Regions from separate parts of the Psychrobacillus sp. INOP01 genome, predicted to be linked through region 3. Evidence: riboswitches for the same ligand, from Rfam matches in the RefSeq annotation. Region 3 holds a riboswitch; each other region holds the start of a gene.
The links. Region 3 has a riboswitch for S-adenosylmethionine ahead of KD050_RS04490 (methionine ABC transporter ATP-binding protein). Riboswitches for the same ligand answer to the same signal wherever they lie in the genome.
Positions count from the first base shown of each region.

Region 1: another riboswitch for S-adenosylmethionine. It lies ahead of KD050_RS09110 (acyl-CoA dehydrogenase family protein); the one in region 3 lies ahead of KD050_RS04490 (methionine ABC transporter ATP-binding protein).
Region 2: another riboswitch for S-adenosylmethionine. It lies ahead of KD050_RS18265 (Fur-regulated basic protein FbpA); the one in region 3 lies ahead of KD050_RS04490 (methionine ABC transporter ATP-binding protein).
Region 4: another riboswitch for S-adenosylmethionine. It lies ahead of metA (homoserine O-acetyltransferase MetA); the one in region 3 lies ahead of KD050_RS04490 (methionine ABC transporter ATP-binding protein).

Region 1 is NZ_CP073315.1:1,810,446-1,815,730, forward strand. It holds gene KD050_RS09100 (FAD-dependent oxidoreductase) at 1-938, opposite strand, end outside; gene KD050_RS09105 (catalase) at 1,098-3,134, opposite strand; SAM riboswitch class I at 3,296-3,396, shown strand; gene KD050_RS09110 (acyl-CoA dehydrogenase family protein) at 3,501-4,676, shown strand; gene KD050_RS09115 (transporter substrate-binding domain-containing protein) at 4,688-5,285, shown strand, end outside.
Region 2 is NZ_CP073315.1:3,747,092-3,752,376, forward strand. It holds gene KD050_RS18245 (CatB-related O-acetyltransferase) at 1-134, opposite strand, end outside; gene KD050_RS18250 (DinB family protein) at 390-860, opposite strand; gene KD050_RS18255 (hypothetical protein) at 1,220-1,381, shown strand; gene KD050_RS18260 (cupin domain-containing protein) at 1,701-1,943, shown strand; gene KD050_RS18265 (Fur-regulated basic protein FbpA) at 2,113-2,328, opposite strand; SAM riboswitch class I at 2,398-2,501, opposite strand; gene KD050_RS18270 (hydrolase) at 3,009-3,305, opposite strand; gene KD050_RS18275 (LysE family transporter) at 4,265-4,894, shown strand; gene KD050_RS18280 (lipoteichoic acid synthase) at 5,049-5,285, opposite strand, start outside.
Region 3 is NZ_CP073315.1:874,594-879,878, reverse strand. It holds gene KD050_RS04510 (arsenate reductase family protein) at 335-697, shown strand; gene gcvH (glycine cleavage system protein GcvH) at 772-1,152, shown strand; gene KD050_RS04500 (toprim domain-containing protein) at 1,227-1,577, shown strand; gene KD050_RS04495 (thioredoxin family protein) at 1,589-1,909, shown strand; SAM riboswitch class I at 1,944-2,048, shown strand; gene KD050_RS04490 (methionine ABC transporter ATP-binding protein) at 2,139-3,164, shown strand; gene KD050_RS04485 (methionine ABC transporter permease) at 3,157-3,825, shown strand; gene KD050_RS04480 (MetQ/NlpA family ABC transporter substrate-binding protein) at 3,888-4,694, shown strand; gene KD050_RS04475 (dicarboxylate/amino acid:cation symporter) at 4,891-5,285, shown strand, end outside.
Region 4 is NZ_CP073315.1:4,179,470-4,184,754, reverse strand. It holds gene KD050_RS20535 (metallophosphoesterase family protein) at 1-374, shown strand, start outside; gene KD050_RS21335 (hypothetical protein) at 443-604, opposite strand; gene KD050_RS20525 (LysM peptidoglycan-binding domain-containing protein) at 812-2,326, shown strand; gene metA (homoserine O-acetyltransferase MetA) at 2,561-3,469, opposite strand; SAM riboswitch class I at 3,544-3,649, opposite strand; gene KD050_RS20515 (methyl-accepting chemotaxis protein) at 3,715-5,285, opposite strand, start outside.

The sequences.
Region 1 (5,285 bases), 940 kb from region 3:
ATCATATTTAATCCAGCCATTCTACCTTGTTTATTTGCAGTAGTTCCTAGAGGGATATAATCATTCAGTTGTTTAATACGATGAAAATGAGTTGCACAATCTCCTGCTGCATAAATATTTTCCACATTCGTTTCTAAATGATTATTTACTACAATTGCTCCGTTCGGGTGCATTTGAACGCCAGTACCTTCTAAAAATTCCGTTGTTGGTTTAACTCCAACAGCTACTAAAACTAAGTCTGTTGGATAGCCACCTTTGTCCGTTATTATCTTATTTACTCGAGTATCTCCCGTTAACGATTGAACTTCCTCATTTAATAACACTTCCACGCCATTAGCCTTTGCATGTTCATGTATTAAACATGCTACATCGTTATCAAATATGCCAGCAAGCTGATTCCCTCTTTGAATAATGCGTACCTTTTTTCCAATACTTACAAAGTTTTCAGCCATTTCTAATCCGATATATCCTCCTCCAATTATCGTAACCTGTTGAACATTTTCTAAATCTGCGATAATGGCCTCTGTATTTGGAATCGTCTTAATCGTATGAATCCCTAACAAATGACTACCATCCCATTCCGGAACTACTGGGGTAGCCCCCGTTGCAATAAGTAAACGATCATATTTTAAGATGAAATTATCTCTCGTTTGTAGGATGTCTCCTGACACAGTTTTATTTATGGGATCCACCTGAGTCACTTCATATCCTGTCTTTGCATCAATACCATATTTACTTCGGAACATTTCTACACTTCGAGCTATAACGTCTGTTGAAGAAGGCACATGCTGTCCAACTACATAGGGTAACCCACACTGCCCATAGGAATAGATATGCCCTTTTTCCAGCGTTGTAATCTGAGCTCCTGGATCGTTGCGTACAATTTCCATTGCCGCACTCATCCCCGCTGCATCCCCGCCAATTATTACATAGTGCATGAAATTTCCCCCTCTGCTTTGCTTCTTTTCAGTATTAGTAAACCTTTGTGTATATTATACACAAAGAAAAATACTCTTAGGGTTTCTCACTAACACTATACCATTTATATTCTATGTAAAATGGGGATGCCCTAATAGTTGGACATGCCCACCTGATGTTTAAACTGCTCGGTTCCAGAAGCGATGTGCAGCTATAGCATTTAAAAAACTATCTACAAAGCTCTTGCCAGTTTCTTTGGAGAGAACTCCCTCTTGACCAGTAAAGTGAAGGTTATCGACTAGTTGCTCTCCGCTAAATGTAGCACCGATCGGTTTGAAATGCGCATAGGCTTCCTTGATGAAATATGAAGCCTCTTTTTCAAACATGGCCGTTTTACCATGCGAGCTTGCTACATACACTGCATCAAACAATACAGAATCAGCAGTTAGGAATGTATGGTCTACCGGTAGTAGCGTCCCATCCGCTCCAGCGATTGATCCATGGTGATCACTCACTATTTCTGGCATTGTTCCTCCTGCTTTTAAGTCAGCAAGAATCTTAGCTAAATCCTCGTCAAATCCTTCTCCAACTAGAACAGCAATTTTTCGTGTTTGTGGTCTCATAATAGTATTCAACTGACTAAGTGCTGGTGAAGATTTTGTATTAGTGGGAGTACTTACACCTTGCACCACGAGCCCTAAATTTTCTGCCACCTTACTCGCTAAGTCCAAATCTACATGTGAAAACATTTCTAGTACTTGTTGACGAACGGTCAATTCTTTACATTTACCAAGCTCGAAGCTGAATGCACTAATAATATGCTCTTTTTCTGGATCACTCATGCTATTCCAAAATAACGTAGCCTGTGAGAAATGGTCTTTAAAACTCTCACTTCTAGCTCGAACTTTACGAGCATCTATCTTCTCCTGATAATGTGTATACCCACCTTCCACTTCACTAACAGGTGTTGGAGTATTTCCAGCAAGAGAGTTTTTATGGTAACTCACTCTTCCTACATTAATCGTTTGTCTTCCATATCCATCACGTTGATTGTTATGGAATGGGCAAACAGGTCTGTTTATCGGCAGCTCATGAAAATTAGGTCCACCTAGACGGATTAATTGTGTATCTGTATAGGAGAACAATCGTCCCTGAAGTAGTGGATCATTTGAGAAATCTATTCCTGGTACAACACTTCCTGGATGAAATGCAACTTGCTCCGTTTCGGCAAATACATTATCTACGTTACGATTTAATGTCATCTTCCCTAAAATTTTTACTGGTATCTCTTCCTCAGGCCATAGTTTAGTAGGATCTAAAATATCGAAATCAAATTTAAATTCATCTTCCTCTGCAATTAGTTGGACTCCAAATTCATACTCGGGATAATCGCCATTATCAATCGAATCATATAGGTCACGACGATGGAAATCTGGATCTTTCCCATTTAGCTTTTGTGCTTCATCCCAGACAACAGAATGGATGCCAAGTAACGGTTTCCAATGAAATTTCACAAAATGGGATTTACCTGCCTCATTAATGAAACGGTATGTATTTACACCGAACCCTTCCATCATACGAAAGCTACGTGGAATGGCACGATCCGACATTGCCCACATTATCATATGTGCCGTCTCCTGATTGTTGGCAACAAAGTCCCAAAATGTATCATGAGCAGTAGCTGCTTGTGGAATTTCATTGTGCGGCTCTGGTTTCAAAGCATGGACCAGATCCGGGAATTTAATAGCATCTTGAATGAAAAAGACTGGAATATTATTTCCTACTAAATCATAATTCCCTTCTTCCGTATAAAACTTCGTCGCAAATCCTCTAGCATCCCGTGCTAACTCACCAGAACCGCGTGATCCCGCCACAGTAGAAAACCTTACGAATACTGGGGTCTTTGTGCCAGGTGTTTGTAAGAATTTCGCTTTTGTAAATTCGCTCGCTGATTCGTATAGCTCAAACTCTCCATGAGCCGCATATCCTCTAGCATGCACTACACGTTCAGGAATACGCTCATGGTCAAAATGCGTCATTTTTTCACGGAAGTGAAAATCTTCTATCAAAGTGGGTCCCCGTTCTCCCACTTTTAAAGAAAATTCATCCTCTGATAGTTTTAGACCCTGATTTGTAGTCATAGCTTGACCTTGATCATCCACTCGGAATTCTTCTAATTGTTCATTTTTGCTGCTTACATTTACTTTCTTATTCAAGCTATCTCCTCCTCTATTTTTCTCTTCTCTATTTTTTATTACCCTGTATGAACTTTCAAAAACCCTTTAAAAAAATTCAATATCAATTCCGATTAAATTTATAGGAATTACTATTGACTTCATCTAGTTGAAGTAGTACGATTATTTCAACAACTCCATACTGCTTATTAAGAGAAGCTGAGGGACTGGTCCGATGATGCTTCAGCAACCGCCACAGCTGTGGTATGGTGCTACTTCCAGCAAGAAACTTGAGAGATAAGTGTACACAAAACTACTTACTCTTTTCATTTCTGGGAAGGGTTTTTTATTTTCTTTAAATACCAACTTAACTAATTGGAATAATTTATATTAAAGGAGACGACAACTTTGAATAATTTGTACATCAAAACGGAAAAACAGCAACTATGGATCGATCGTTTATATGTGTTAGAAGATAAATTTAAAAGTAAATCCGCCGAAATTGATGAGCAATCTATTTTCCCAAAAGAAAATGTGGAGGATTTGATCAAGCTTGGATATGCAAGCCTTACTCTACCCGAATCATATGGAGGCAATGGATTTTCTGTCTACGATATGGTTCTTTTACAAGAAACACTTGCTAGCTTTGATGCCAATACGGCTTTATCTGTAGGTTGGAGCTTAGGTGTTGTTGGTGAACTATTCGAAAACAAACTCTGGACGAAGGAGAAACTAGACTTTTTCGCAGCAGAAGTATTAAATGGTGCACTCGTAAATCGTTCCGTTAGTGAAGCACAAACCGGAAGTCCAACGCGTGGGGGTAGACCTGGAACTACTGCCATAAAAAACGGAGATTCTTGGGTATTAAATGGACGTAAAATATTCACGACCGCTTCCCCTGTACTTTCCTATTTTTTAACATCTGCTTGGATTGAGGAAAAAGAAAGAGTCGGCTTCTTCCTTATTCCTCGTAATACAGAAGGTCTTTCCATTGAAGAAACCTGGGATGTTATATCCATGCGCGGAACGAGTAGTAATGACTTAGTACTAAATAACGTATTCGTTCATGAATCGCATTTGGTAGAACTCCCTGAATTCGCTAGTGGCGGGAAGATAAATGGTTGGCTATTACATATACCAGCGACCTATTTAGGAATTGCACAGGCAGCAAGAGACTACGCAGTACATTTTGCCAATACCCATTCACCAAATAGCTTGAATGGACCTATAGCACAGCTACCAAATGTTCAGCAACTCATCGGAGAAATAGATTTGGAGCTTACGAAGGCTAGATTAGTCATTTATGGAGTTGCTACTGCCTATGACAATGAGTCTACAAAAGATTTACTTTCAAACGAAGTAAGCGTAGCGAAGCATATTGTTACTAATTCAGCCATCACTATTGTCGATAAAGCGATGCGTTTAGTTGGGGCTAAAAGCTTACAGCGAACTAATCCGCTACAACGTTATTATCGAGATGTCCGAGCAGGACTTCATAATCCTCCTATGGATGATATGACTATTAAAAAACTGGCACTTTCAGCGTTAGAAGAGGTAAAAAATAAAAACTTAGTGAAAAGATAAGGAGAATGAACATGAATAAGTATTTTAAATTAGCAGCAGTTGGATTTGCGTCTATTTCAATTTTAGCAGCTTGTAGTTCTGGAGAAGCTTCTACTTCCTCAGAAGGTGGAGATGTTCGCAAAGTAAAAGTAGCATATGACATGGCCTCTAAACCTATTTCTTGGTTAGACGACAACGGAAATGCAACTGGATACGACGTAGAGGTAATGAAACTAGTAGATGAACTGCTACCTGAATATGAATTTGAATATGTAGGAACTACAAGTGATGATCTATTAATCGGAGTAGAACAAGGCAAATTCCAAGTTGGGGTGAAAAATGCGTTTTGGACAGAGGAACGTACAGAAAAATTTATATTTCCACAAAAATTCCTTGGATTAAGTAGTGCAGGTCTCGTCTTGAAAAAAGAAAATGAAGATATTAAGTCCTTAGAGGATTTTGCATCTGCTGGATACTCTTTGGCACCGATTGCTGCAAATAATGCGCAGTATACAGTAATTGACGAATACAACAAAGCAAACCCTGATAATCCGGTTAAACTAGATGCTGGAGATGCATTTACAGTGGATGTAGTGCAATGGGTCAATGAAGGTCGCGTTGACGGGGGAG
Region 2 (5,285 bases), 1.4 Mb from region 3:
CAGCCATCTTCAAAATCATGATTATCGTAATAACCAGAGTAGTAGGAGTATTCCCCTACTTCAATCATTGGGTTGGTGACAATATCTTTTAAATACTTAATTTCAGACCAGTGGTTAAATCGATGTTGTTTCATTTTTTTCCCTCGCTTCTAAGTAGTATAAATCATTTTTTACTTAGAAGCTTAATGCCGTAGCAACATTCTTAAACCGTTTCAAACGACGAACCATCGTCCTCATCCTTTTCCTATTTGATAGGTGGATTGTAACAAATGATTCAGCTGTTCGTCAAACCTTACTGAACCGTTCGACCATAAAGCGTCGTAGTAGACACAACTGTAAGATATAAAAAGTAAGGGTGTATCACCTAGGTGATAACACCTGTGAGTAAATTAATCCCAAACTAAGGGTCTTGGTATGCCCGCTGTTCTTAAATAATCAAGCAATTGGCCAGTATGGATAGATTCATGATAAGCAACTCTTAACAACATATCACCCAAGTCTCTTATGTAACCTGCATCAGAGCGGTCAATTTTAATATTGGTTAAATCTTTTTCAGAAAATGACCTAATTGTTTCTAAGAACCGATTTCTATAAGGTTCGGCAAATTCCAATTCGGCATTCACAGTAGAAAAAGGCTGTTTATCGAAAGGAGAATCAAATACTGCCAGACTGCCTTGATTTTGGATTGCTAGATGGTAATAATGTTCACTTTCTAGAACATGCCTAATCATTTCTAGACAAGTCATTGCTTCGTCATCCGGTTTCCATTGTAGTTTTTCTTGTGGAATAGCTGTCCAAACCTTAATACTTCTTCTTCGTACTTCGATAAAATTTAAAATAATTAATTCAATAGAGTTCAAAAATTTTCCCCCTTTTATTAGTATGTTTTAAATGTACACGAATAAGTGTTCGGTGAAAAGGCATGATTTTAATAAATATATTATTGCGCAGTTCGAATGAGACTGACATAAAAAAGTGCTCAATTTCAGCTCGAAATTTGAGTGGTTTATCAACATTGATGGATGCGACTACTCCACAATCTTTACAGAAAATATAAGTGGTGGACGTAGCGGTAAAATATCCACGCCTACAGTTGGGATACAGATGGATGTTTCGAATGATGAGATATTGCAGATAAGCTTATTTGTCTCGGCATAAGGTATTGCGTAAGAGGAATATATTAATTGATAAGACTGTTGAAAGGATTGGGTGGGTATTAATGAGTAAAAAGAGATCAGTAAAAGCAACATCTAGTGGAATTGGTTTTGGAGTTGTATTAGCTATAGTTATCTCTTGGAGTGTCAACAAGTCAATACTTTGGGCAATTCTACACGGAATATTTGGATGGTTTTATGTAATTTATTATGTGATAAAATACTGAACTTCTTTACACTAGCGAAGTCGCAAATAAAGGTAGTAAAGTAATAGCATGAGTTACTTCATAAACGACCCATTAAGTTTTCTCCCTTTTAAAAGCATTTGGACTAAATTGTCTAGGTGTTTTTATTATGTGAAATATTTAAAAACTAATTATTTCCATTCACATTTTGTGTAATACTAATAGTTGCGGAGGGATGACAAAGATTGAAAAAGTAAATTTTATGTCCAAATTTGACTTGATCTAAGACTAATATCAGCCTAAGAATATTGCAAATGTAAATTATTCAGCTTTTAAAATAGTAAATATATAAGGTGATTTCATATGGCATCACCACGACGAATCAGATGAATTATTTTTAGTTATTAAAGGACATTTAAAAATAAAATTAAAAGATCAAGATGATATACATTTGGGTGAGGGTGAATTAGTTGTTATTCCAAAAGGAGTAGAGCATATGCCAGTAATTGAAGAAGATTATGTTGCTCTGATTCAACCATATGAATTATTAAATATCGGTAATGTGCAAAGTGAACGAACTGTATATAACGTTGAAAAAATATAAATTCCATCTAAATCCAGTTTGTTTGAATTAACATTTAACTGATACTAATTAAGGATACTAGTCACATCCAACTGGAGTAACGCGTATTGATGAAAAGCAATCAAGAGATCAACAGTTCAGCAAAAGAGCATCAATCGTTAATGGATTGATGCTCTTCACAATAATTAGGTCATTTAATATTATTTGAAAAATTTTTCCAAACGATTGAATCCATTCCAATATGCGGATGAACTTCAGATTGAAGTTTAAAATATAAATATTCCAATTCGGTTATTGTTAACTCATAAAGATGTCTTTCATCTAATTTGTACCGTTCAAACTCCAGCAATTTACTAATTAACTGATTCCGCTTAATTTCAATAGCTTCCCTCAATAATTTTCCCATAATTGTCTCCTTTCATTTAAAATGACACGATTTAAATGATAAGAAGAGGAACTGGTATATTATAACCTCAACTTATCTATCAAGCACAAGTACTTGCAGGAATTAGCACAGTATTCATTGAATCTGTTGCTGAGGTATCGACGGGCCAGTCCCTTCACCTCTCTTGATAAGTAATTTATATGTTATATTAACCTCATTATTCTTATCTGTCAACTAGGTTTTTAAATTACTTTAATTAAACTTCGTTTTTAGAACAAAAAATTTATTCCTTCTGCGACTATTTCCTTTCTGTTAAGGAGTAATGACAAGACATTTTTTTCAAAGAGCAGTTGAGAAAATAGTCACATTTATTTTCACCTCGAATTTTAACATTTAGTATTCATCATGTTGAAGGAGGAATTTTCGGAAAAGTATTGAATTCTTGTTGCACTAACGGGTGCTTTACTTGAAGACCATAAAGCATTTTCTTATTGAACTAAAGAGGCAGGTTAGCTGAAGATGAATGGGGGTTTTTATGTCGCATTTGACACATAATGCGATTCAAAGGACATTAAATATTTATAGGGTGAACTGGAAATTATTCTCCCTCAATTTTTAAATAAATAAAATATTCGATTCAATATAGAATGTTGAGTGGCCTGAGAAAGGCCCCTTCCATAAAGAAAGAGACCTCTTATGAATCAGTCTGCTTCTATTCGAATAGCTTGAATAAATTGGCAGTCTACGATAAGTGTTGAACCAGGTTCTGTTGTTGGATCATTAAAGAATGCACAGCAATTACTCTGATCTAAGATAATAAAAACAACATCTTCTAACACCTGACCACCTGATAAGAAAACATCAACTTCAGTTTGAGTTTGTAATCGTCTTAATTGATCACAAATGCAACCTTTACATTTAGTTGCAACTTTATCAGTATGTTCTTTCTTCTTATCACATTCATTACATTCATTACTTTTACTATTAGAATGTCTCATATTCAATACCTCCTTTGGTTTTGTAAAGTTTGGCCGTACATTTATAATCTATGATTTCAATATGAAAGGTGATTGTACAATTTGGCAAGTGAAGATAAATTCGTTTAATTTAGTAGAATTAATGCTACATTCTTTGGTTTATAAATATATTGTTCTTAAAGCAAAGTAGTTTAGAAAAAAAGTTTATTTTTAAGGGATTTTCAATATGAATTAGAAATTTGGAAGGAAATTTATTTCAAATAGATAGCAATTTAAAATCTGAATTATGACTTGCTGAAAAAAAGAATGAAAGATTTGATGTTCAGAAAGAGTGTGTAAAATGTGGAGATTATAAAGAAGGTTGTTTAGTGTTTAGAGGATGATTAGCAATGCATAGTTCTAACATAATGTGTAATAAAAGAGAAGGTGCCTTTTCAACTAACGGGTGCTTTACTTCAAGAAGAAGTAAAGCCATTTTTTATTAAACTAAAGTAGCATTTTACTCTGAAAAGTATTAAAGAATATATGACCCGACTATTATGTTAAAGTATAGAAAAAATAATAATAAAAAGAAGGTGTAGTTTGATAAAAACAGTATTTGTAGGTTTAATATCATTTATAGGTGTAAGCAGTTTGCTTTTATCGATTGGATATTTGTTTCATTTTAAATTGTTCATGTTTAGTTTTTACGAAGAAACTTCAACAGGATTTGAAGCAGGAGGTTCAGTAATTCCTTTTATAATCGGAATAATTTGTAGTTATTTTATCGGTAATTACTATAAAAAAAGGCAATATAGTTATTAAACTAACGGGTGCTTTAGGTAGAGAACATGGGTTGCTTAGGCAGCTCTTTTTTTATTGAACTAACGCAGCAGTTTAGTAGAATAAGAGGTTGAATATAATATACTTCCTTATGTATAATAATTCATATAAACGGACGTAAGAGGTTATCTATCTTTACTAATGAAAGAAGTGTTTATGTGAGTTTGTATCTTGCTTATGTAATGGTAGGTCTTGCCATTGCAATGCCTGTAGGGGCGATTACTGTCGAAATGACAAAACAAGGGTTGAAAAATGGATTTATACATGGATGGGCAGTAGGGTTAGGTGGTATGACAATTGATTTTACGCTAATCATTTTGCTATCAACAGGACTTGCTTCTATCTTGGCGTTACCTATTATTCAAATTCCAATGTGGCTTATTGGAGCAGTATTTTTAGTGTACTTAGGTTACGATTCTATAAAAAATGCTGATAAGGATATCACTTTATCCGGAGAAAGAGTAACGAAGTCTTTTTTTAGTTCTTATAAGAATGGCCTTCTTGTGGCTGTATCTCCAGGTAATCTTGTTTTTTGGGTGAATGTATTTGGAGTAGTACTTGCAAAAAATTATGCAAGCGATGAAAGTCACTTTTTCATTGTTGCATTAGGAATTTTAAGTGGAATATTGTTACATGATATTGGATTACTCGCAATTATATCCATTACAAGAAAAGCACTAAATCGAAATATGATTAAATGGTTAACAATAGTATCGGGGATTTTATTAATTGGTTTTGCAGGATATTTTGTTTATGAGTTTATTCAAAGTGTGAAGTTATATATATAATACTTTTTCACAAACGGGTGCTTGAGATCATAAGTTAAACAAGACTAACTTTAGAACAACAAGAAAAAAAGAACCAATTCCTCTTCGGGAATTAGTCCTTTAATCGTTATGCTTTGCAATGTGTGGAGTGTATGCGGCCACACACTTCTTCAAATTAATTATTTTTTTCGTTATCAGTTTTTTCTGTTATATCCTTATTATAATTATACTGAGAAGGATCAACTTTAGTAAAACCCGCCGGTGTATAGAATCTCAATAGGTCACCATTTACAACTTTATCAGATAATTGTAATTTGTTATCTACTTCTTTCTTATACTCATTCGCTTTTTCTAATTGAGTATCATCTAGAGTCAAACCAGTTGTTGCATCATAGAATTTCTCATTAATTGA
Region 3 (5,285 bases):
CCCCAGGATTTGTATGATTGGGTGTTTCTACCATTAATAACAGGACGATTACGTGATATCACATTATTTTTAAAAATAGTCGATTTTGCTGATTGGAGCGGAAGGCGGCGACTCCAGCGGGAACAGCACGAGCTGAAAGCCCCGCAGGAACGCAGTGACGAGGAGATTGAAGCCGTGCCCGCGGAAAGCGTCCGAGAGGAAAAAACGTTGTTCGGATTTCTCTATTTCATATTTTTTTCAAATTTAATTCACATTGTATAAACATTTCATTGTTCAAAATGATTGCTCATCGTTTACACTATTATGTATGATAAAAGAAAAAAGGTGAGATCATATGACTATTCAATATTACGGATATCCTAAATGTACAACTTGTAGAAAAGCGAGTAAATGGTTAAAGGACAATGATTTAGAATACATAGACAACCATATAGCTGAAAATCCTCCATCAAAAGATTTACTTCAAAAAATGCTCGAAGTCAGTGGATTGGAACTAAAAAAATTCTTTAATACTTCTGGTATTAAATATAGAGAGCTTGGTTTGAAAGACAAACTTGATACTATGTCAGAAGACGAACAATTATCCTTACTTTCTTCTGATGGGATGCTTATTAAACGACCAGTTGTTTTTGATGGAAAAAAATTAACGCTAGGCTTCAAGGAACAACAGTTTGAGGATGTGTGGAAGACTTCTTAAAGTCACTTGTTTTTACTATAAAAATATGTGAATATTATAGATGAATGTATGAAAAATGGAGAGGGGATTATTATATGAACGCACCTAAAGATTTAAAATACTCAGCAGAACATGAATGGGTAAAGACTGAAGGCGGAAATGTCCGTATCGGTATTACTGAATTTGCACAATCTGAACTTGGAGATATCGTGTTTGTCGAGCTTCCACAAGTCGGAGATGAGATCAAAGCAGGAGATCCTTTCGGTAGTGTAGAGTCTGTAAAAACCGTATCTGAATTGTACGCACCGATCAGTGGTAAAGTCTTAGAGGTCAATACAGAACTAGAAGATAGCCCTGAATATGTAAACGAGTCCCCTTATGAAAATGCATGGATGATTGTTATCGAACCAGCTGATTTAACGGAAGTGGATGGTTTACTTTCTCCAGAAAAATACGAAGAATTAATTTCAGAATAATTATGCAAACGCCGATTATTATCGGCGTTTTTTTCATATAATATTGGAAAGGGCATAGTTAGGAGAGAAGCTGAATGGCTATTGTCTTTAGTGAAAAATTAATTCTCGTTGAGGGAAGATCAGATAAACTAAAGCTTTTAAAACTTCTTGATGAATCAACAGAAATTATTTGTACAAACGGAACGATATCGAATGTAAAGCTAGAAGAAATTTTAAGTCCTTATGATGGTATTCCTATATATGCATTTTTAGATGCAGATAAATCGGGCGAGCAAATTCGGTCAGTTGTGAGGAAGGAATATCCAGAGGCGATTCATCTTTACACCAACCCCATGTATTGCGAAGTAGCGACTACACCGTTCAAAGTTTTGGCTTCCATTTTAAAAAGTGTTAATATAAAAGTGAAGAAAGAATATTTACTTTAGGATGATGTAATGTGAAAGAATGGACACTGGAACAGTGGAATAGCCATAAGAATAGTGGTCAGCTTGCGATATTTTATATTTATACACCTTTATGTGGAACATGCCAAGTTGCTAGTAAAATGATGCAAGTTGTACAAGAGATGAAGCCTTTTTCGATTGGGCAAGCAAATATTAATTATTTAGAGAACTTTGCAATGGATTATCATATTGAAAGTGTGCCATGTCTGTTAATAGCTAAAGGTGGCACTGTATATAAAAAAATATATGCCTTTCAATCTGTTCCATTTATATTAGACGCTATAAAAAGTATTGACGAACAAGTAGTCGTGTGATAATATACGATATACCAAGAATTAAATAGTGTCACTCTTATTAAGAGAGGTGGAGGGAAGTGCCCTTTGAAGCCCGGCAACCGTCATGTAAATGAAATGGTGCCAAATCACGCAAAGCAAATGCTTTGGGAAATGAGAGAATGGATGAATGTTATTAAAATGGATAACTTAAAACCCTTCTGCTCTTTTGCAGGAGGGTTTTTTTAGATAGAAAGGTGGCAAGGTTCCCATGATTAGTTTAAATAATGTTTCGAAAAAGTTTAGCACGAAACAAGGTACGATCGTTGCAGTTGAAGAGGTGAATCTTGACATAAAGAAAGGTGAAATCTTTGGCATCATCGGTTACAGTGGCGCAGGTAAAAGTACACTTATTCGCTTATTAAATGGATTAGAAAAACCAACCTCTGGACAAATTATCGTGAATGATCAAGATATCACAAAGATAAATGATGTGAAGCTTCGACAAGTAAGACAAAAGGTAAGTATGATTTTCCAGCATTTTAATCTGTTATGGTCAAGAACGGTTGAAGAGAATATTGCATTCCCATTAGAAATAGCTGGAGTTCCGCAAGCACAACGTTCTCAAAGAGTAAAAGAACTTATTGATTTAGTTGGTCTGGAAGGACGAGGACATTATTATCCATCTCAACTATCAGGCGGTCAAAAGCAACGTGTCGGAATTGCACGCGCATTAGCCAATCGACCAGAAGTACTTCTTTGTGATGAAGCAACCTCTGCGTTAGATCCAGAAACTACGGACTCAATTTTAGACTTATTAGTTAGTATCAATGAAAAATTAGGTCTGACAATTGTATTGATTACTCACGAGATGCAGGTCATTCAAAAGATATGCGGTCGAGTTGCAGTAATGGAAAAAGGTCATGTTGTTGAAGAAGGAAAAGTGCTAGACGTATTTCAAAATCCACAACAACCTATTACGAAGCGTTTTGTTTCGCAAGTCAGTGATTCAAATAAAGCCTTACAAACAATACAGCATTTAAAAGAACTATATCCAAATGGCAAACTGATCAAGCTAGTATTTGTTGGGGAGCAAACAGAGCAACCAATATTGTCTAGGCTTATCAAGCAATTTGATTTAGAAGTGAATATTGTTCAAGGGAATATTTCGCACACCCAAAATGGTGCATTCGGTACACTAATCCTTCAATTAGAAGGAGATGCATTACTAGTGGATGAGGCCATTCGCTATATACATGAACAAAAAGTAAATACAGAGGTGATCAACAATGATTAATGATTTATTTCCTAATGTTGATTGGCCAAAAATGTGGGAAGCAACACTTGAAACTCTTTATATGACTGCGGTATCCACTATTTTGACAGCAATTATTGGACTAGTTCTCGGTCTTCTACTTTTCTTAACTAGTCCTCATCAGGCGTGGGCGAACAAATTAGCTAACTGGTTAACTGGGGCTTTCGTTAATATATTCCGTTCTATTCCGTTTATTATTTTGATCATTTTATTAATACCATTAACGAAGTTTTTGGTCGGTACAATGCGTGGCCCTAACGCGGCATTTCCAGCTTTAGTAATTGGAGCTGCTCCATTTTACGCACGTATGGTATTGATAGCTCTTCGAGAAATTGATAAAGGTGTGCTAGAAGCAGCAAAATCGATGGGAGCTAAAACTACTACTATTATATGGAAGGTTTTATTGCCAGAATCTATGCCTGCTTTAGTATCTGGAATTACAGTCACAGCCATTTCACTTGTAGGTTATACTGCGATGGCAGGTATCATTGGAGCGGGTGGACTAGGGACTTTAGCCTTCTTGGATGGATTCCAAAGAGGTAGAACAGACGTAACACTTGTTGCCACGATACTAATATTAATAATGGTATTTATCATTCAGTGGATAGGTGATGTAATTACTACAAAAATAGATAAACGATAATAGGTGTTAACGAGAGAACTCGATCACATAGAAATCAAAGGATAAAAAGGGAGAGATTTTGAATGAAGAAGTTATTAGCTGGAGCTTTATTGTCAGTAAGTGCATTAACACTTGCAGCATGTGGAGAAGAAGAAGGTAGTCAGCTTGTAGTTGGTGCATCTAACGTACCTCATGCAGTAATATTAGAAGAAGTTAAACCTATTCTTGAAGAACAAGGAATTGAACTTGTTGTAGAATCATATCAAGATTATGTATTACCAAACAAAGATTTAGATTCAGGTGATTTGGACGCTAACTTTTTCCAACATATTCCTTACTTTGAAGCACAAAAAGCTGATTTTGGGTATGACTTCGCTAACGCAGGCGAAATTCATATCGAGCCAATCGGTTTATACTCTAAAAAATATGGTTCTATTGAAGAGCTTCCAGAAGGTGCGACTATCTTAATGAGTAACTCCGTTGCAGATCACGGACGTATCCTTGCTATGTTAGAAGCTAAAGGTCTTATTAAATTAGCAGAAGATGTAGACAAAACAAAAGCAGAAGTTAAAGACATCGTTGAAAATCCTAAAAACCTTGAATTTGACGCTAACTATGAATCAGCGCTAATGGTTCAGTTATATGAAAATGAAGAAGGTGATGCAGTATTGATCAACTCCAACTATGCAATAGACGCTGGCATTAACCCATTAGAAGACTCTATCGCAATTGAAGAATCTGATGAATCTCCATATGTAAATATCATCGCTGTAAACTCTGGTGATGAAGATAGTAAAGAGATTAAAGCCTTAGTAGAAGCATTAAAATCTGAAGAAATCCAAGACTTCATCCTAAGCGAGTGGGGCGGATCTGTAGTACCAGTAAAATAATATTATTTGAGAAAGCAGGCATCCTGGGATGTCTGTTTTTTTTGTTGTGGGATTGGCTAGCCCATAAACAGTTTAAACCACCATTTGTTAATAGAATATTATGTATATTGCTGTACCTATTCACTTTAATAAGTGAGTGTGCTAAAGTGTATAAATGTTATTAATAACACAATTGTACGTATGAGGAGGACATTTTGTGAAGAGGTTTGGGTTATTGCCGCGAATAGTGGTAGCTATTGTGGCTGGTGTTTTATTGGGATTAGTAGTCCCTAAAATAGTGGTTGAGATTATGGCTACTTTTAATAGTATTTTTAGTGCGTTTTTAGGATTTATTGTTCCTTTTATTATTATTGGATTTATCGTTCCGGGTATAGCTAAGCTAGGTAAGGGTTCAGGGAGATTACTCGGAATTTCTACTGGTGTTGCTTATTTATCTACTTTAGTTGCTGGTTTTATCGCATTTTTTATAGCTTCAAATTTACTACCAAAGCTTATCGGTGGTAAGGAGAGTGTAGAGTTAGAAAATCCAGAGGAATTTTTAATCGGGGGCTTATTTGAAATGCCGATACCTCCGATGATGGATATAATGAC
Region 4 (5,285 bases), 1.0 Mb from region 3:
AAGAAAAATTTCAAAAACCAATTTTACAATCAGTTGTCCTACAGCAACACTTAGAATTTGTGCAAGGATTAGAAAATTACATAGAAACCTCCGACTATATTTTTGTCCACGCGGGTGTACACCCTACGACACCTATTTCTGAGACAAATCCACATGTCTTAATGTGGATTAGGGACGAATTTCATAAAAATTATGACGGGGAAAAGATTATCGTATTCGGGCATACAGAAACAAACTCACTTCATGGAGAACCAGAAAATTACAATGTCTACTTTGGAAGTAATAGAATCATCGGGATTGATGGTGGAGCTGTATACGGTGGACAATTGAATTGTCTAGAGTTACCTAGTCAGAAAGTGTATAAAGTAAAATAAACCAGAATAACTTTTATTTCATCTTTTTCACTAAAAGAGAATCAAGAAAAATGTTCAAGTACGAATCGTTATATTAACCCAGTCCCAAAAAAGAACGGGGTTCCTACTGCTACAGTAGCAATTACAGTATTGTTAGAGCCGTCAATTACTGAAACATTATTACTTCTAGAATTGACTACACAAACTTGGTTGATTGATGCTGGACCGGTTGCTCCAGTACCCCTTTCCATTTTCACTTATCCATAAACAATGGATTACTAGATAATTGTTAGCAGAACTACTCTAGAAGAATACTCACCTTCCGTATATTCTATCAACCCCACTCCCCATTTTGCATTGGTGAACTTACCACAAAGTACCTGTATCTATTAATTTAAATCCATAGTAATCTATGAAAGTTATAATACTACTTTCAAACTAGAGGAGAATGGGTTTAAGTGAAAAAAGTACTTCCTATTTTTATTATATTTGTCTTATTTTTAAGTTTTGGACCTATACAGAGTACAGCTGCTGGTAATTCACTTTCAGTAGGGACTGTTCAAATAGATAACGTTAACGTATTAAGTTTACCTAAACAAGGTTCGACTATTATCACCACTTTAAAAAAAGGGGAAGAATTCCCTGTCCTATCCACTGCTTCTGGAGACTCATCTACCGTTATAATGCATACTGTAATTTCTGGAAATACATTATGGAAAATTTCAAAGCAATACGGAATTCCAATAAGTGAACTTCAGAAGACAAACAAGCTTACTTCGACAGAAATCCGAATTGGACAGAAATTAATAATTCCACAAACACACAAACTATATACTGTTATAAAAGGTGATACTTTATGGAAAATTTCCAAAAAGTTCGAAGTAACTATTAATGATTTAACCAAATTGAACAATCTACAGTCTTCAAACCTAGTTGTCGGGCAAAAATTAAACATTCCTGATTATTACGTACAAGTTCAGTTGTTAGGTGGGAAAAAAGGCTGGATTAATAAATCACTTTTAAAACAAAAGAATCAGCAACGAATCGTCATGGGTTGGAAGTATAATGGAAGTTCACGAAATTATGCCCAACAATTGAACCATTCTAATTTAAATGTGGTTTCACCCCGTTGGTATACTTTAAGCAATACAGGAAATTTTGTTTCCATTACAGCGGATACAAAATATCTGAAGGATGCACATAGCAAAGGCAAGAAAGTTTGGCCACTAATTGGGAATAAATTCGACCCTGTTTTAACTGATTCAGTATTAAGTAATCCTGCAAAACGTCAAAAATTAGTATCGACGCTTAAAGATTCTTTAGTCCAAACAAAAAGCGATGGAATAAATGTGGACTTTGAAAATATCAATCCGAAAAACAAGCAAGATTTTGTCCGCTTCGTAACCGAACTTAAAAAAGCACTTCAGCCACATGGAATTAAAGTATCTGTTGACGTTACTCGTGAAAACAAGGATCCTTTTTGGTCTGGAAGTCTAGACCGTAAAGCATTAGGTCAAGTTGCTGACTACATCATTATGATGGGTTATGACGAGCATTGGGGAGGTAGTCCAGTAGCGGGGTCTGTAGCTTCTATGCCATGGGTTAAAGAAGGCGTTGAACTATTAACTAAAGACGTACCATCTCACAAAATCATCTTGGCAGTACCCTTCTACACAAGAGAATGGGTTACTAATCTAACGACAAAAAAAGTGAAAAGTATCGACCGCACAATGAGTGAGGTGGAGCAAATTATCTCCTCAAAACGTCTTATAAAAGTTTGGGATCAAAATACCCAGCAAAATTATGTAGAATATACCGCAAACCGGGAGAAGCACCAAATATGGGTGGAGGATAAACAATCTATTAAACTTCGTATCAACCTTGCTAACCAATTTAACCTAGGCGGTGCAGCTGCTTGGTACATTGGCTCTGAAACTCCTGACATTTGGAATGTATACCATTTCAATAAGTAATTTGAAGTAGGAAACCGCCTATAGTATTGAAAATCTTTCTTCAACCTGGGCCCGTTATTTAGCTGGACTCAGGTTGTTTTTGTTATTTCCTTTAATTTCCCAAGACCAATATAAGGTACCAGGTTCTCAATGAATTTTGAATTGTTCGAGAACCAGGTACTCAACATCTTCTCTTCTGAACCAAATTACTCATTTAATGAAGTCACCAGTACTTTATATATATTTAATCCATTGTTATTCCCACTCATAAGGAGTTTCTTGGTACACATAATAATTCAACCAATTTGAAAAAAGCAAATGCGTATGTGACCGCCAAGAATTCAATGGTTTTTGTGTTGGATCATCATTCGGAAAATAATTTTCTGGTATATCGATTTCCACCCCTTTTTCAATATCTCTTTGATACTCGTCAGAAAGTGTAGTTGCATCATATTCTAAGTGACCGGTAATCATAATATGCTTTTTATCCTTGGATATTACTAGGAAAACACCTGCATCTTCTGAATTGGAAAGCAATGCCAGTCGAGGATCTTGTTTAATCTCGTCGTAGGACACCGCTGTGTAACGAGACACTGGTGCGTAAAATTCATCATTAAATCCTCGAACTAACTGTACAGTTGGATCGGTTAACCGATGACTAAATACCCCAAAACATTTTTTCGGCAAGCCATATTTACCAATACCATAATGATGATAAAGAGCTGCCTGCGCCCCCCAACAAATATGCAGAACAGAAGTCACATGTGTTTTGGACCAGTCCATTATTTCAGTCATTTCACTCCAATAATTAACGTGTTCAAATTGTAGATGCTCAATTGGAGCACCTGTGATGATCATCCCATCATATTTTCGATGTTCTATCTCCTTGAACGTCGTATAGAAAGTATCCAAATGCGTTTTACTAACATTTTTTGAATCATGTGTTGCCATATGTAGAAATGTTACATTTACTTGTAGCGAAGTATTCCCTAATAACCGCAGTAATTGAAGTTCGGTTTTCTCTTTTTCGGGCATTAGATTCAAGATAATAATGTTTAATGGACGTATATCTTGGGCTATTGCTCGATCAGTATCCATGATAAATATTTTTTCTCTTTTAAGATGTTCAGCTGCTGGCAATTGTTTTGGTATATTTATTGGCAAGTAGTTCTCCTCCTTTAAATTCAAAAACCCTCTTTCCTATAAATAAGAAAAGAGGGTGAACGTTTTGCTCTCAATTCTTATCTTTCAAGAAATTATCTTGTAGGAGTTAGCACCTTTCTGACAAGTCAGAGGTTGCTGAAGCTTCAACGGGCCATGTCCCTCAGCTTCTCTTGATAAGAGTTATTAAATTATATTGTTCTTCATTAGAGAATATTAACACTTGTTTTCGAATAATTCAACTTCTTTTAAACTTTGAAACGGTTCACTGCATCTGCTAGTTTATCACTAAGCTCTGTTAAGGTCTCGGAGGCTTCCGCTACCGATTGAATTGCTCGTAGCTGCTCATCAGATGATGCACTCACTTCTTCACATGCCGCAGCAGTTTGCTCCGAAGTTGCAGCCATCACTTGAATTGTATCTACGACTTGATCTTTATAGTTGGAAACCTGTTCAATTTCTGCTGATACTGTATCAATGGAAGTTTGCAAACTATTCATCAGTAAAGAAATTTCTCTGAATGTCACTTCTGTATCAGTTACAACAGATCCTTGTTCTTGGAATGTTTTGATTGTGTCTGCCATTTGTTCCCCTACAATATAGGATTCACTTTGGAGCTCTGTAATAGTATGTTTTACTTGCTCTGTTGCTTTTGCAGATTGCTCCGCAAGTTTTCGTACTTCATCCGCAACGACTGCAAATCCTTTTCCATGCTCACCTGCACGAGCTGCTTCAATACTTGCATTCAATGCGAGTAGATTCGTTTGTGCAGAGATTTCCATAATAGTTTCCATAACACTACCAATCGCTTTTACTTTAACCTCTAAAGTAGTAAACAACGTAGACATCGAAGTAAGATTAGATTCCCAGTTATGAAAGGATGCTTTCAATTCACTCATTTGGTTTTGTCCATTTGAATTCATGGAGTTTGCTTTTGTAGCTATATCAGTCATCATTACTGATTTTTCATTGATAAGATTGATTTGCTCACTTAAGTGAACTGAACTCTCAGTTACTTCTCCAGCATCTTCTGCTGATTTGGAGGCACCAGTTGCAATCTCACTTACAGCTAATGATACTTGTTCTGCAGAAGCATTTGTTTCTTCCGCTACTGCACTTAAACTTTCAGAATTCGACTGCACGTTATTTGCAGACTCTTTTACTACTTGAATAATTTCATTCATATTTGTAGCCATTTTGTTAAAGTTTATTGCTAACTGACCAATTTCGTCCTTGGATTTTATTTTTGCTTGAACTGTTAAATCTCCATCAGCAATAGAATCCATCAACTTTTTTAGCTGTTCGATTGGTTTTAAAATACGACTGATGATGAAATATAAGACAATAAACATCACTGCCTCAATAGATAATACAATAGTGATAAGCAATGTACGAATGCTGTCGGCTGTTTGATTTATCTTATTTTCCTCATAAACAGCTCCTAGTTTCCAATCTAATCCTGGTAATGAGGTAAATACAGTAATAGTACCATCATTTACGTCAGTTACATCTCCACTTTCAGAGGAGCTAGAAAGCATCGTTTCAACGGATGAATACTCGGATAAATTTTCACCAAATAAAGTTGGATGAACAATAGCATTCCCATCCGCATCCACAATAATCGGATAACCTTCATAACCTAACTCATTGTTTGCTACCGTTTCTGTTAACTTCGATAGTAGAAGGTCAATAGCAAGCACACCGACCACTTGACCATCCTTTATAACAGCTTTAGCACCAGAAATAGCGTATTCCCCAGTAGCAGCATCTACAAAAGGTCTTGACCAGCTGAAATTATCTTTGTTTGAGACAGCGTTTA